Regions from separate parts of the Arthrobacter sp. K5 genome, predicted to be linked through region 2. Evidence: predicted binding sites of a transcription regulator. Region 2 holds the regulator's gene; each other region holds the start of a gene.
The links. The regulator LexA, encoded in region 2, represses DNA repair genes until DNA is damaged. The targets are predictions, from matches to a motif close to TCGAACANNTGTTCGA.
Positions count from the first base shown of each region.

Region 1: ABRP34_RS13275 (DUF222 domain-containing protein) is a predicted target of LexA. The motif match lies at 1,920-1,935, and genes of this name have one in related genera.
Region 3: ABRP34_RS19190 (DUF222 domain-containing protein) is a predicted target of LexA. The motif match lies at 2,558-2,573, and genes of this name have one in related genera.

Region 1 is NZ_CP159279.1:2,944,114-2,948,529, forward strand. Features, by position in the region: gene ABRP34_RS13260 (NAD(P)(+) transhydrogenase (Re/Si-specific) subunit beta) at 1-102, opposite strand, end outside; gene ABRP34_RS13265 (NAD(P) transhydrogenase subunit alpha) at 99-461, opposite strand; gene ABRP34_RS13270 (Re/Si-specific NAD(P)(+) transhydrogenase subunit alpha) at 461-1,741, opposite strand; gene ABRP34_RS13275 (DUF222 domain-containing protein) at 1,989-3,740, shown strand; gene ABRP34_RS13280 (IclR family transcriptional regulator C-terminal domain-containing protein) at 3,825-4,416, opposite strand, start outside.
Region 2 is NZ_CP159279.1:4,841,310-4,845,725, forward strand. Features, by position in the region: gene hflX (GTPase HflX) at 1-225, shown strand, start outside; gene ABRP34_RS22030 (ATP-dependent DNA helicase) at 218-2,278, shown strand; gene lexA (transcriptional repressor LexA) at 2,388-3,134, opposite strand; gene ABRP34_RS22040 (LysM peptidoglycan-binding domain-containing protein) at 3,597-3,947, shown strand; gene ABRP34_RS22045 (histidinol-phosphate transaminase) at 4,014-4,416, shown strand, end outside.
Region 3 is NZ_CP159279.1:4,205,136-4,209,551, forward strand. Features, by position in the region: gene ABRP34_RS19185 (hypothetical protein) at 1-154, shown strand, start outside; gene ABRP34_RS19190 (DUF222 domain-containing protein) at 252-2,483, opposite strand; gene ABRP34_RS19195 (NAD-dependent epimerase/dehydratase family protein) at 2,617-3,477, opposite strand; gene ABRP34_RS19200 (MSMEG_6728 family protein) at 3,485-4,416, opposite strand, start outside.

The DNA.
Region 1 (4,416 bases), 1.9 Mb from region 2:
GCGGGCGGTGCGCGGCGAGTTGAGGCCCTTCAGCGCCAGGATGAAGAAGACGGCGGCCGCGAGGTAGAGCAGGGCGGTGACGTTGGGGTCGAGGAGGATCACCGCGTGGCCTCCGTGTTCTCCTTGGTTTCAGGCTGGGCGACGCCCGGAGCCCCAACCCCGGGGGCGGGCTTCGCCGGTTTTTCCTTGCGGCCGCGGAACATCTCCAGCATGCGGTCCGTTACCACGAAACCGCCCACAAGGTTCGCCGTGGCGAGGACCACCGCCAGCAGCGCCACCGCGAGCACCCAGGGGTGCGTGGCCTGCCCGGCGACGATGATGGCACCCACCAGGATGATCCCGTGAATGGCATTCGCACCGGACATCAGCGGCGTATGCAGCGTGCTGGACACCTTCGACACCACTTCGAAGCCGACAAACACCGCAAGCACGGTGATGGTCAGCAGGCTGATACCGTCCATCAGACCACCCCTTCGTTTTCCGACGCCTTTTCCGGCCCGTTCGCCAGCTCGTCGGCGAGTTCGTGGTCCGTGTCACTTGCGGTGTCCGTGTCGCCGGGTGGTCCGTCCGTTGATGCGGCACCGGGCGCGTTCTCCCCCGTGAGCGCCGCAAGAGCCTCCGCCGTCGGCGGATGACGCACCACGCCGTCGTGCGTCAGGCAGGCACCCGCTATCACGTCGTCATCGAAATCCGGGTCCACCGTCCCGTCGCGGGTCATCAGGGCCAGTAGGTTGGCGACGTTCTTCGCGTAAAGCCGGGAGGCGTCGGTGGGCATGGCGGAGGGCGCGTCCTTAAGGCCGACGACGGTGACGGTCCCCTTTCCGTCGGCGGTGGGGACGTGGATGTCCCGGCCGGGAACGGACCCCTCGACGTTGCCGCCGGATTCCGCGGCGAGGTCGACGACGACGGACCCGGGGCGCATGCCCTGCACCATCTCGCGGGTCACCAGAAGCGGGGCACGCCTGCCGGGGACGGCCGCCGTCGTGATCAAAACGTCGGCGTCGGCTACGTGCGGCGCCAGCAACTGCCGCTGCAGGGCGCCGCGGTCGGCAGTGAGCTCGCGGGCGTATCCGCCGGCCGCCTCCGCCGTCTCCAGGTCCAGCTTGATGAAGGTGCCGCCCATGGACGTGACCTCTTCCGCGGAGGACGGCCGGATGTCGTTGGCGGACACACGGGCGCCCAGCCGTTTAGCCGTTCCGATCGCCTGCAGCCCCGCCACGCCGACGCCGAGCACCAGCACCCTCGCGGGCGGCACGGTTCCGGCCGCTGTCATGTAGAGCGGGAAGAAGCGGGGCAGGCGGATGGCAGCTTCGAGGACGCAGCGGTAGCCGGCCACGAGGGCCTGCGAGGAGAGAGCGTCCATGGACTGGGCACGGGAGATGCGCGGCACGAGTTCCAGCGCGAAGGACGTGACGCCACCTTCGGCGAGCACCCTGACGGTGGTGAGTTCGGACGACGGCGAGGCCAAACCCACGGTGACGGCGCCGCGTTTCAGGGCTGTCGCCGTCGGGAGTTCCAGCGGCCGGACATGGGCGAGGATATCCAGCAGGGCGGGATCGAGGTCGTCAACGATGTGGGCGCCTGCCTGGCGGTATTCATCGTCGGCATGCCCGGCCGAGACGCCGGCCCGGGATTCGACCAGCACTTCCAGGCCCAGTCCGGCCAGCTGCTTTACGGTTTCCGGCGTCGCAGCGACCCGCCGCTCGCCTTCCCGGCGCTCCCGCGCTATGCCCAGCTTCACCCGCCACTTCCTTCCAACGGGTGCAGCGGCGCCCTGCTCCCCTGGAGTTTCCGGACCTTAGCGGCCGGATGGACGGAGCGGCGCTGCTACACGTAGTTGGCTAGAGTCTATGGCCCAAGGGCGCGCGGCGGGAGGGTGACGGGCCGCTTACGCTTTGGACTGCCGCTTCGGGTGGTCCGCGAAAAACTTTTTGGGCCCCTCGGCCGGCGGGGCTTTTAATGTCAGACCCCCGGACCAGACTGGTTCCATGGAAGCCATGGGGGGATTCACCGCAGACCGGGCCTTAGGGCCCGGTGCCAGTGGGTTGGCTTCTGCCGGTGCCAACGCCCTGCAGGTCGTTTCTTCCGGAGCGGACGTGGTGGACCGCAGCCTTGCTGATCTGGCCTCGAACGCCATCACCGCCGAAGACACGGCGTTGTGGGGTTTCGGGCAGGCCGCGGATTTCGCGGACCGGGTCGAGCAGCTCTCCCGCCACGTGGAGTTTCTGCAGGTGGTGGCCGCCGGCGCGGTGGACCGGGCCCGCGCCGCGGCGCTCACCGGGCCGCTGACCGCCGCGGCACCCCTCGTCCCCGGCCCCGCCGCCGCAGCGCGCCCGGGCCCGGGGGATGACGGGTCCCGGACCACTGTCGAGTTCCTGCAGGCCAGGCTGCGGATCCCGGCCGCCGAAGCCCGCCGCCGCCTCGCCCTGGCCGACGCCGTCCTGCCCCGGGCCGGGTTCGGCGGGCAGCCGCTCCCGCCCCGCTACGAAGAACTCGCCGCCGCGGTCAGCGCCGCCCGGATCGGCTCCCGCGCCGGGAGCACCATCACCCTGGCCCTGGACCGGGCCCGGCACCTCACCACCGCGGACCTCACCGCCGCGATGGAACACGCCCTGACCCAAACCGCCGTCGAAAGCGACGGCGACTTCCTCACCCGGGTCACCAAACACTGGGCCGAGGCCATCGACCAGGACGGGACCGAACCCTCCGAACCGGCCCTCCGCCAGATCCAGGGCGCCTTCATCCGCCGCCCCAAACACGGCCTGCAGCACCTGGAAATCTTCGCCACCACCGAACAATTCGAAACCCTCACCACCGCCATGAACACCGCCACCAACCCCCGCACCCCAACACCCGGCACCCCAACCGGCACCGACAGGACAGACAGTGCCGGGACGGACAGTGACGGGACGGACGGTGCCGGGGCCGGGGAACAGGGCGGCCCGGCCGGCTGGGACCTCCCGGATCTCCCGGAAATCCCGCTGGACCACCGGTCCCAGGGCCAGAAGAGACTCGACGGACTCGTCGGCGCCTGCCAAACCGCCCTCACCACCGACACCCTGCCCGCCAACGGCGGACACCGGCCCCAGATCCTGGTCACCATCAACTACCGCGACCTCCTCGCCGAACTCCAGCAACGGCACAACGCACAGTGGGCCGCACCGCCGCCGGACCGGGCAGCACCGCCGCAGGACCGGGCAGCACCGCCGCAGGAGTCCTCGCAGGGCACGCAGTGGTTCCAAGGAGCGCCTTCGTTCCAAGGAGTGCAGGGCCCCCGGCCGGGCTACACCGGCCGGACCGGCGACGGGACCGCCCTGTTCGCCTTCTCCGGCCCGGTAAACCCCGCCACGATCCGCAAAATCGCCTGCGACGCCGACCTCATCCCCGTCGTCCTCGGCAGCGACGGCCGGATCCTGGACATCGGCCGCGCCTCACGGGTCTTCCCGCCCCACATCCGCAAAGCCATCATGGCCCGGGACCAGGGCTGCGCGTTCCCCGACTGCACCATCCCCGCGCCCTGGTGCGAAGCCCACCACATCACCTACTGGTCACGGGGCGGAACCACCGGCACCGGCAACGGCGTCCTCCTCTGCACCCACCACCACCACCTCATCCACAAAGAACTATGGACCATCGAAATCACCAACGAAGTCCCCTGGTTCAAACCCCCACCAGAACTCGACCCCCACCGAAAACCCCGCCGCAACCACTACTTCCGCTCACGACCCCAACGGGAATAGGCTCACTGCTGGTTTTCTCTGAGCTCCGTTGTGGGAAGGCGCGCAGATCCTCGGCGGCGTCACCAACCAACCGGGTGAGTACAGCTACCGTCCGCTGGAGAAGTCCGAGGAAATTCGTTCTGCCGTGGCCACGATTTCCTTCCGCACGGATTCGAGGTAGGCCTCGCGATCCGGCTTGGCGGCTACAGACTGTGCCTGCAGCGATACATTGACGGCGGCCACCACCTTCGGGCCGTGGTAAACAGGCGCGGCCACGGACATCAGCCCAAGCTCCAGCTCCTGGTCCAGCAGGCACCAGCCCTGAGCCCGAACTTTGTCCAGAACGGCCAACAGGTCCTGCACCGTGCCGATCGCGCGCGGAGTCAGGGGCTTGATCTCCGCCGCGGCCAGGTATTCCTTCAGCTGCTCCGGCGGAAGGCCGGCGAGCAGCACCCTGCCCATCGACGTCGCGTAGGCCGGGAACCTGGTCCCTACTGTGATGCCGATGGTCATGATCCGGCGGGTGGTAACTCTGGCTATGTAAGCGATGTCCGTTCCGTCCAGCACCGCCGCCGACGTCGACTCCCCCAGCTTCAGGGACAGCTCCTCCAGGTGCGGCTGCGCCAGCTGCGGCAGCGAGAGACCGGAAAGATAGGCGTAGCCAAGCTGCAGCACCTGGGCCGTGAGTGCGAAGGTC
Region 2 (4,416 bases):
GAGGGCATTGCCGAGCTGCTCAAGGCCATCAGCGAGTCCATCCCGCGGCCGAACGTCAAGATGCAGCTGCTCGTCCCGTACCACCGGGGCGATCTGATCAGCAAGCTCCATGACTCCGACGCGGAGATCCTGAGCCTGGATCACGAAGAGGGCGGCACCCGCGCCGTGGTCATGGTCCGGGAAGGCCTCGCGGCTGAACTGGAATCCTTCAGCACCGATGACTGACGGGGCGGCAGCCGCCGGTGCCGCGGCCACGGCCGGCGAGCAGCGTGTTCTTGACCTGCTCGACCGTGCCGTGGCGGGCATGGGCGGCCAAAGCCGCAGCGGCCAGCACGAGATGGCCAGGCAGGTGGCACGCGCAATAGAAACGGGCGACCACCTGCTGGTGCAGGCCGGCACCGGAACCGGCAAGTCGCTGGCTTACCTGGTTCCCCTCATTGCACATTCCCTGGAGAGCAACAAGCCTGCCCTCGTGTCCACTGCCACCCTCGCTCTGCAGACGCAGATCGTGGGCAGGGACTTACCCCGGCTCCTGGAAAGCCTCAAACCGGCACTCGACCGGCCTGTGAAGATTGCGCTGGTCAAGGGCCGCGCCAACTATGTCTGCAGGCACAAGCTCGAAGGCGGCTTTCCCTCCGAGGAACCCTCGGAGGGCCAGCTCTTCTCACTGGGCGAGGACACCAGCGTCCCGCACTTCGCCGCGGCGGTGGGCGGTCCGTCGTCGCAGCTCGGCAAGGAGGTGGTCCGGCTCCGCGAATGGGCGGAGCAGACCACCACGGGCGACCGTGACGAGCTGCTTCCCGGCGTCACGGACCGGGCCTGGCGGCAGGTGTCAGTCACGTCCATGGAATGCCTCGGCTCGCAGAAGTGCCCCCTCGCCGAAGAGTGCTTCAGTGAGCTTGCCCGCCATAACGCCACGGAAGCCGACGTCGTGGTGACCAACCACGCCATGCTGGCCGTCAGCGCCTTCGAAGGCCTGGCGGTGCTGCCGGAGTATGACGTTGTGGTGGTGGATGAGGCCCACGAACTCCAGGACCGGGTAACCGGCGCGGTTTCGGGGCAGCTGTCGGTGGCCATGGTCCACGCCGCAGCGTCCGGCGCCCGCAAGCACACCGGCATTACCGTTGACGCGCTCAACACAGCGGCCGCCAACCTTGAGGTGGCTCTCGCCGGCGTTCCCAGCGGCCTGCTGCCCAACGGCCTGAACGACGAGCAGCTGGACTGTGTGGACCAGCTTCGTGAGGCGTGCCGGGCGGCGCTGTCGGATTCCAAGGGGGACAGCAATACAACGGCCGACGGCGGGCGGCAGCTCGCGCGCTCCCGCCTGCTGGTGATTCTGGAGCTTTGCGAACGGCTCATCGCCGCCCGGGAAAACCGCGAGGTGGTCTGGTTCTCCCGGAATAGCACGTTCGATCCCCAGCAGGGCTACTCTGCGCCGGACGAGTCTGCCCCGGCGCTGGTCAACATCGCCCCGCTGAGCGTCGCAGGCCGGCTTCGGGAAGGCCTGTTCGCCGGGCATACGGTGGTGCTGACATCGGCCACCCTTGCCATCGGCTCTGCCTTCGAACCCGCGGCCGGCGGGTTGGGCCTGGTCGGGGAGGGCGCGCCGAGCTGGACCGGCGTCGACGTGGGGTCGCCTTTCGACTACCCCAGGCAGGGCATCCTCTATGTAGCGGGCCACCTGCCGAAACCGGGCCGTGGCACGTCCCCTGAGGCGCTGGACGAACTCGAGTCCCTCATCCGTGCCTCCGGCGGGGGAGCGCTTTGTCTGTTCTCCTCGCGGCGGGCGGCCGAGGAAGCTGCGGACGCCCTGCGCACGCGGCTGGATGTCAGCATTCTCTGCCAGGGTGAATCCACCATGACGGCACTGGTGAAGCAGTTCGCTGACGAGCCCGATACCTGCCTGTTCGGCACGATGTCACTGTGGCAGGGGGTCGACGTGCCGGGCGGGTCCTGCCGCCTGGTGGTCATTGACAGGATTCCCTTCCCGCGGCCGGATGATCCCCTGATGACCGCGCGGTCCCGGGCCGTTGCACAGGCCGGCGGCAACGGCTTCATGTCTGTCTCCGCCACGCACGCGGCCATCCGGCTTGCCCAGGGGGCAGGACGGCTCATTCGGTCCACGAATGACAAGGGCGTGGTGGCGGTGCTGGACTCCAGGCTTTCCACGGAACGCTACGGCGGGTTCCTGCGGGCCGCGCTGCCGCCGTTCTGGCCAACGACCGACCGGAAGACCGCCGTCGCGGCACTGGAAAGACTCGCCGGCGCACAGGCCTAAGGAAGCCCCGGGCTGATGCTGCCCGGGGCCCAAGGCTCCCTGAAGGACATTCCCGCTCCCTGATGGACGTTTCCGGGGACGAAGCCCGCGGTGGCCTCCGGCCCGGCGGCTACAGCGAGCGGAGTACGGAAACCACCTTGCCCATGACAACGGCGTGGTCGCCGAGGATGGGTTCGTACTGCGTGTTCTGCGGCAGCAGCCACGTGTGGCCGTCGCGCTGCCGGAAAGTCTTGACCGTGGCTTCATCGTCGAGCAGCGCCGCAACGATGTCGCCGTTGACGGCGTCGCTCTGCCGCCGGACCACCACCCAGTCCCCGTCGCAGATGGCGGCGTCGACCATGGAATCGCCTGCGACCCTGAGCATGAAAAGCTCGCCGTGGCCCACCAGTTGGCGGGGCAGCGGCATCAGTTCCTCAACCATCTGGTCCGCGAGGATGGGGCCGCCGGCGGCGATCCGGCCGACCAGCGGAACCATTGCGGTATCCATTGCGCTGGGCAATTCGGACACGGAAGCGCCTGCCGTGCCCAGGGCCGGGGCTTTGTCCGCGCCGCCGGATTTCGGCGCCCCCGCGTCCAGGGTGAGCGGCATCAGGACCTCCATGGCGCGCGGACGCTTGGGGTCACGCCGAAGGTAGCCAAGCTTTTCCAGCTGCGAGAGCTGATGGGTCACGCTGGACAGGCTGGCCAGCCCGACGGTGTCGCCGATTTCCCGCATCGACGGCGGGTAGCCGTTCTCGTTGACCGAACGCTGGATGGTTTCCAGGATCTTCTTCTGGCGGAGTGTTAGTCCCTTGGGGGTCCGCTGAGACCGCGGGCTGCGCTGGGGAGCCTTGCCGTCAGAGGCCTGTGCTGCCATGTTCGCCAACGCCTTTCCGTTCCTCCCGGACGCGGTAGCTGCAGTGGCCGGGAACTTCCGGCCTGAAAAATGTCAGACCCTGCTGATCAACTGCAGATGTGGTTGTTCTGTGATTTCCAACGTAGGCCAGCCATAGGGCTTTTTCAAACATTTGTTCTAGCGAGTCTCGACTTAATTCGGTGATAGGTGCTAAAACTGGAAAAAGCAAAGTTCGAACATGTGTTCTAGTGAGGACGGTTTCTCAGCCCGGTGTTCGAACTGTCTGTTCGAACGCGAGGCAGTACAACTTGGTCCAGGAGGGCTCACGCCATGTCAGCTTCATCAGCAGTCTCAGCTTCACCAGCAATGTCGGCTTCACCAGCAGTCCCGCCGCACTCCCAGCCCGGCGCAGTCTTTCGGCCGCGTGCGGTGCCTCAGCCCCGTGCGGTGACTGAGCTGCGTGCGGCGCCCCAGTCGCTTGCCGTGCCCCAGTCCTGTGCAGTGTCCCGGCCAGGCAGGCCGCCACGCCTGCGCCTCACCCGCCGCGGCCGGATCGTCCTCATCGGACTGCCGCTTGTTCTTCTTGCCGCCCTGATCTTGTCTTTGACGGGGCTGTTGAACTCGCCGGCCAAGGCTGCGGACACCGCCAGTGGCCTGACCGTCACGCCCACCGTTTCTGTCACCGTGCAGCCCGGTGAATCGCTCTGGGCCATCGCCGGAAAAGTCGACCCCGACCGCGACCCCCGGGACGTGATTGTGGACATCGTCCAGCTCAACGACCTTCAGGCAGGGAAGGTCATGCCCGGCCAGCAGCTGTTCGTGCCGAACAAATAAGCCGTTGCCGTACGCTGGAACCGTCACAGTTTCCGGCCAGCCCTTCGGGTTACTTAAACTGTCTAGGTGACTGACCAGCTTGAGCGACTGAACCGACTGCCCCTGCGGACTAACCTGAGGGGGCTGTCCCCTTACGGCGCCCCGCAGCTTGACGTTCCGATCCTGCTCAACGTCAATGAGAACACGCATGGCGTGCCCGCCGACGTACGGGCGGCCATCACCGCGGCCGTCAGCGAGGCAGCCACCGGACTCAACCGGTACCCCGACCGCGAATTCACCGAGCTCCGGGAAGCCCTGGCGGAGTACCTCGGCCACGGGCTCAGCGCGGACAACCTCTGGGCAGCGAACGGCTCCAACGAGGTCCTCCAGCAGATCCTCCAGGCCTTCGGCGGGCCGGGCCGTTCGCTCCTGAGCTTCCCGCCGACGTACTCCATGTACCCGCTCCTCGCCAGCGGAACCGACACCGCCT
Region 3 (4,416 bases), 640 kb from region 2:
CGTGCCCGAAGCGAAGCTCGAAGCCGAGCAGCTGATCACCCACAGCCGGGCGACGGAGGCGTCCCTGTATGAGGACCCCTCGAATTCGCTTCAGGCAGGCGTGGGCACTCTCGTAGCTACCTTCACGGAAGTCAGTGGCTGGCAGGACGCATAGCGGCTGCAAAGGATCGTTTCACCGAAGCGCCTGGCTCCTTGTTTAGGGGGCTGGGCGCTTCTGTTTTTGGTGGTCCGGCTACCGCTTGTCCGCAGAGTCATGTTTTGTGGTGGTGGTTTTGTCGGGGTTGTTGTCGGGGGTCGATGTGGGGCGGTGGGATAAACCACGGGACCCCGTTTTTGACGTGGATTTTCCACTGTTCCTTGTGAATTAAGTGGTGGTGATGGGTGCAGAGGAGGACGCCGTTGTCGGTGCTGGTGGGTCCGTGGCGGGACCAGTAGGTGATGTGGTGGGCTTCGCACCAGGATGCGGGGATGGTGCAGTTGGGGAAGGCGCAGCCTTGGTCTCGGGCGTTGAGGGCTTTGCGGATGTGGGGCGGGAAGATGCGGGCGGTGCGGCCGATGTCGAGGATCCGTCCTTGGCTGCCGAGGAGGACGGGGATGATGTCGGCGTCGCAGGCGATTTTGCGGATGGTGGAAGCGGTGACGGGGCCGGTGTAGTTGAACGTTCCGCTGCCGGTGGGTGGTGTGCTTGCGGGTGCGTTAAAGGGGGGTGTGGCGAAGAGGTCAGTGCCGGACCAGTTGATGCCGGGGAGCGTGGTGACGGGCTGTTTGCCTGTCAGGGTGTCGGGTTCGCTGGTCTGCCAGTTGGTCGGGTCGGTGCCTGGCTCGGGTTGGGATTCGCTGGTTTGCCAGATGTCCGGGCCTGTTGGCGGATTGATGGTGGCCTGCCAGGGGGTGGGTGTTGGCCGGGGGCTGTCTGTTCGCCGGGTACCGGGGCCGTTTGTGTTCGGGGCGTAGCGGGGGCCGCGGTTGGCGGTGGTTTGGATGCTGTTGAGGAGGTCCCGGTAGCCGATGGTGACCATGACTTGGGGGCGGAGTCCTCCGGTGGTGGGCAGGGCGCCGGCGGCGAGGGCTGCCTTGGACGCGCCGACGAGGCCGTCGAGGCGTTGCTGGGCGAGGGTGCGGCGGTCCAGGTCCGGTTCCGGGGTGGGGGCGGTGAAGGCCGCGTCGGGGTCGGCAGCGGCGGCGCTGATACCGTCGTCGCTGCCGGTACCAGCAGCGCCGGTACCGCCGTCACCGCTGCCGGCGCTGCCGGCGCTGCTGGTACAGCCGTCACTGCTGGTACCGCCATGACCGCTGGTGCCGTTGTCGGTATTCCCGCAGGTGGTGTTGGGGGTGGTGGTGCGGGGGTTGGTGGCGGTGTTCATGACGGTGGTGAGGACTTCGTATTGGTCGGTGGTGGCGCGGATTTCGAGGTGGTGGAGGCCGCCGCGTTTGTGGTGGAGGAAGACGCCTTGGCGGTGGCGGAGGTTTTCTTCGGAGGGTTCGGTGCCGTCCTGGTCGAGGGCGTCGATCCAGCGGTGGGCGATGCGGGTGAGGAAGTCGTGGTCGTTTTCGATCGCGGTTTGGGTGAGGTTGTGTTCCATTTCGGTGATCAGGGCGGGGTGGGGGATGTGGCGGACTTTGTCCAGGGCGGTGGTGATGGTGGTTCCGGCGCGGGAGGAGATGATTCCGGTGGTGAGGGCTGCTGCGGTTTCTTCGCGTTCTGGTGGCATGGGCCGGCCGGCGAGTCCGGTGCGGGGGAGGGTGGCGTTGGCGAGGGCGAGGCGGCGGCGTGCTTCGGGGGTGCTGATCCGGAGCCGGGTGCGGAGGAACTCGGCGGTGTTTCGGGCTCCGTCATCGGCCGGGGACCAGGCCACCGCAGAGGCAGAGGCCGCCGGGGTTGGAGCGGGGGCGGCGGCAGCGGCTAAGGAGGAGCCAGAGGCTCCAGCCGTGGTGGCGGCCGGCTCGGAGGGCTGAGCGCCAGGATCCGGGACAGGCCCGGGTTCGGTGCACCAGCCTGTGGTCCAGCCGGCGGTGCGGCTGGCGGTCGCGGCGTCGTTGATCGCCTCGGTCCGTGTCCGGTCCACTGCCGCGGCGGCGAGTACTTGCAGGTGTTCGACGCGGCGGGAGAGCTTCTCGGTCAGTTCCGCGAAATCGGCCGCCTGAAGGAAGTTGGCCGCGGCGAGCTCCTCCGGCGCCGAGCTGGTGGCGGACTCCAGCAGCGCCAGTGACGCGTTCAGATCAGTCGTTGCCAGCGCCAGTTCAGCGGTCAACAGGGCCGCTGACTCCGGGCCGTCCGTGCCGAGGTGTGGAGTGGCAGGGCCGGAGCCAGCTGCAAAGCCGGCGGCAGCACCGCCGTCGGACACGTCCTTGGCCGGTGCGTCAGAAAGGGGAGCTGCAGGGACGCTGCGCAGCCGGCGGCCAGGCAGCAGGGCCGCGGAACCCAGGCCCGAGACATTCGTCCCCGCCGAGCTATGCGCTCCATGCTCCCCAATAGCTTCCATAGAGAAACTCTCTCAGCGGGGTCTGACATTTTTAGGGCTGAGGAGCGTCACTTCGGACTAAACGTGAAAAACTTTTGAAAATTTTTTCGGCCCGGTCATTTGACCGGCATCTCCACCTGGGCGACGCGTGTACTCATGGGTGGCGAACTCCGACGCCGGCCAGAATGTCGCGGTACCCCTCGCGAAAGGATGGGTACTTGAATGAAAACCCTGTATCCCGAAGCAGCGCGTTGCTGCACCGCTTGTTGCCACCCCGCCCGCTGCCCAGAGAATCCGTCGGCGGTACGTCCAACCCCAATTCGGCCGCCAGGAAGCGCAGAACGTCGCCCAACTCGGCTGGATCGTTGTCCACCCCCAGATAGGCCGGCGACGGCACAGCGTTCATGGTGCACAAATGCACGATGGCACCCGCGGCGTCGTCGCGGTGGATGCGGTTGGTGTAACGGGGCTGGTCAGGAATGACGGCGGCGCCAGTTCGAACCTGGTCGATGAGGCGCGTGCGGCCCGGCCCGTAAATTCCGCCAAGCCTGAGCACGACAGGTGTGGTTCCGGTTCCATGGAGCCGCTTGAGCAGGTGCTCCTCAGCCTCACGCATGATGCGGCCCGAGAATCCGCCGGGTTCCGGCGTCGTGCTCTCATCGACCCATCCGCCGCCGGCGTCGCCGTACACGGCCGTGGAGGAGACGAAAAGGACGCGTTCGGGGGTAACGCGGTCTCGATCAAGAGCGTCGAGCACATGCGCCACGCCGTCCAGGTACGCGCTTCGGTAGGCCTCTTCGGTGGACGCGTCCGCTGCCACCGCTATGACGACGGCGGTGGTGTCCGCCGGGACAGGCGGCAGTTCTGCGGTGCTTAGGTTCGCGGCGGCGCCCTCAATCGCAGGCGGCAGCTTGTCCGGCGAGCGGCGCCAGCCCACCACCCGGTGCCCCGCTGCGGCGAACCGCAAACCCGCCTCGGTGCCCAGATCGCCGCAGCCGGCCAGAAGGATAGTCATCTGCGGTTCAGAGCGCCGGTACGGGGAAGAAGACGCGGGGGTCCTGCAGCAGCGCCGGGTAGTCGAATTCCGACCGGTCGATGATGTCCGTGAGCTGGAAGTTGCGGCCGAAGCGCCCGTCGTCGAGCGTGATGGGACGGCCCACGACCATTCCGACGGCGAACCTGCTGCCGCCGTCGAAAGGCACGGCTACCGGGGACTTGCCCGGAAGTGTTGAGAAGGCTGCCTCCTGGCGCTGCCGTTTCCGGGACGGCTTCTTGACCAGCGGCTTGGGGGCGGCCTTCCGGGCGACCTTGGCGGGACGGCGCGATGTTTCCTCAGCGTAGACGAACTGGTAGTCGTCCCCGGAGTCCGCGGAGTCCCCGCCGGCGCCCGAACCGGCCCCGGCCCCAGACCCAGCGGCCCCGCCGCCCGAAGCAACGGCGGAACCCTGCGCCGCCCGCCCCACGGCAGGAAGACCGACCTTGACCAGCTTCTCGGGGTCGCCGTGGCCGACGTGCTCGCGGAGAATCCACAGCACGTCACCCTCTGGATCCTCCGGCAGGAACTCGTGCCTGGGCTCCGGCCAGACGTACTCCAGCCCGTGCTCGGTGCCGGGGAACACCTGTTCGTAGAAGTGCGGGTCCTTGCGGATCAGGTTGGAGCGGTGGCTCAGGTGGAAGTCGGGGTCTCCGAGCCACGGCGGAAGCAGGATCTTGGCGGCATAGTCTGGGTGCGCGGCCTGGGGTGCGAACTCTCGGATGTTGTCCCGGGTGGTGTCGTCGAAGCCGCGCTTGGTCCATTCGTCCACCATGGCCAGGCCGTACATGGTGAGCGCAGGCACGTGCCCCATCCACATGCGGATAGCGGGGTGTGACTGCCACCCGTATTCCGGGATGACCAGCGCACGGAGTGTCTGCAGCGCTTCTACGCGCTGCTTGCCGAGCCGGGGGGTGTCCA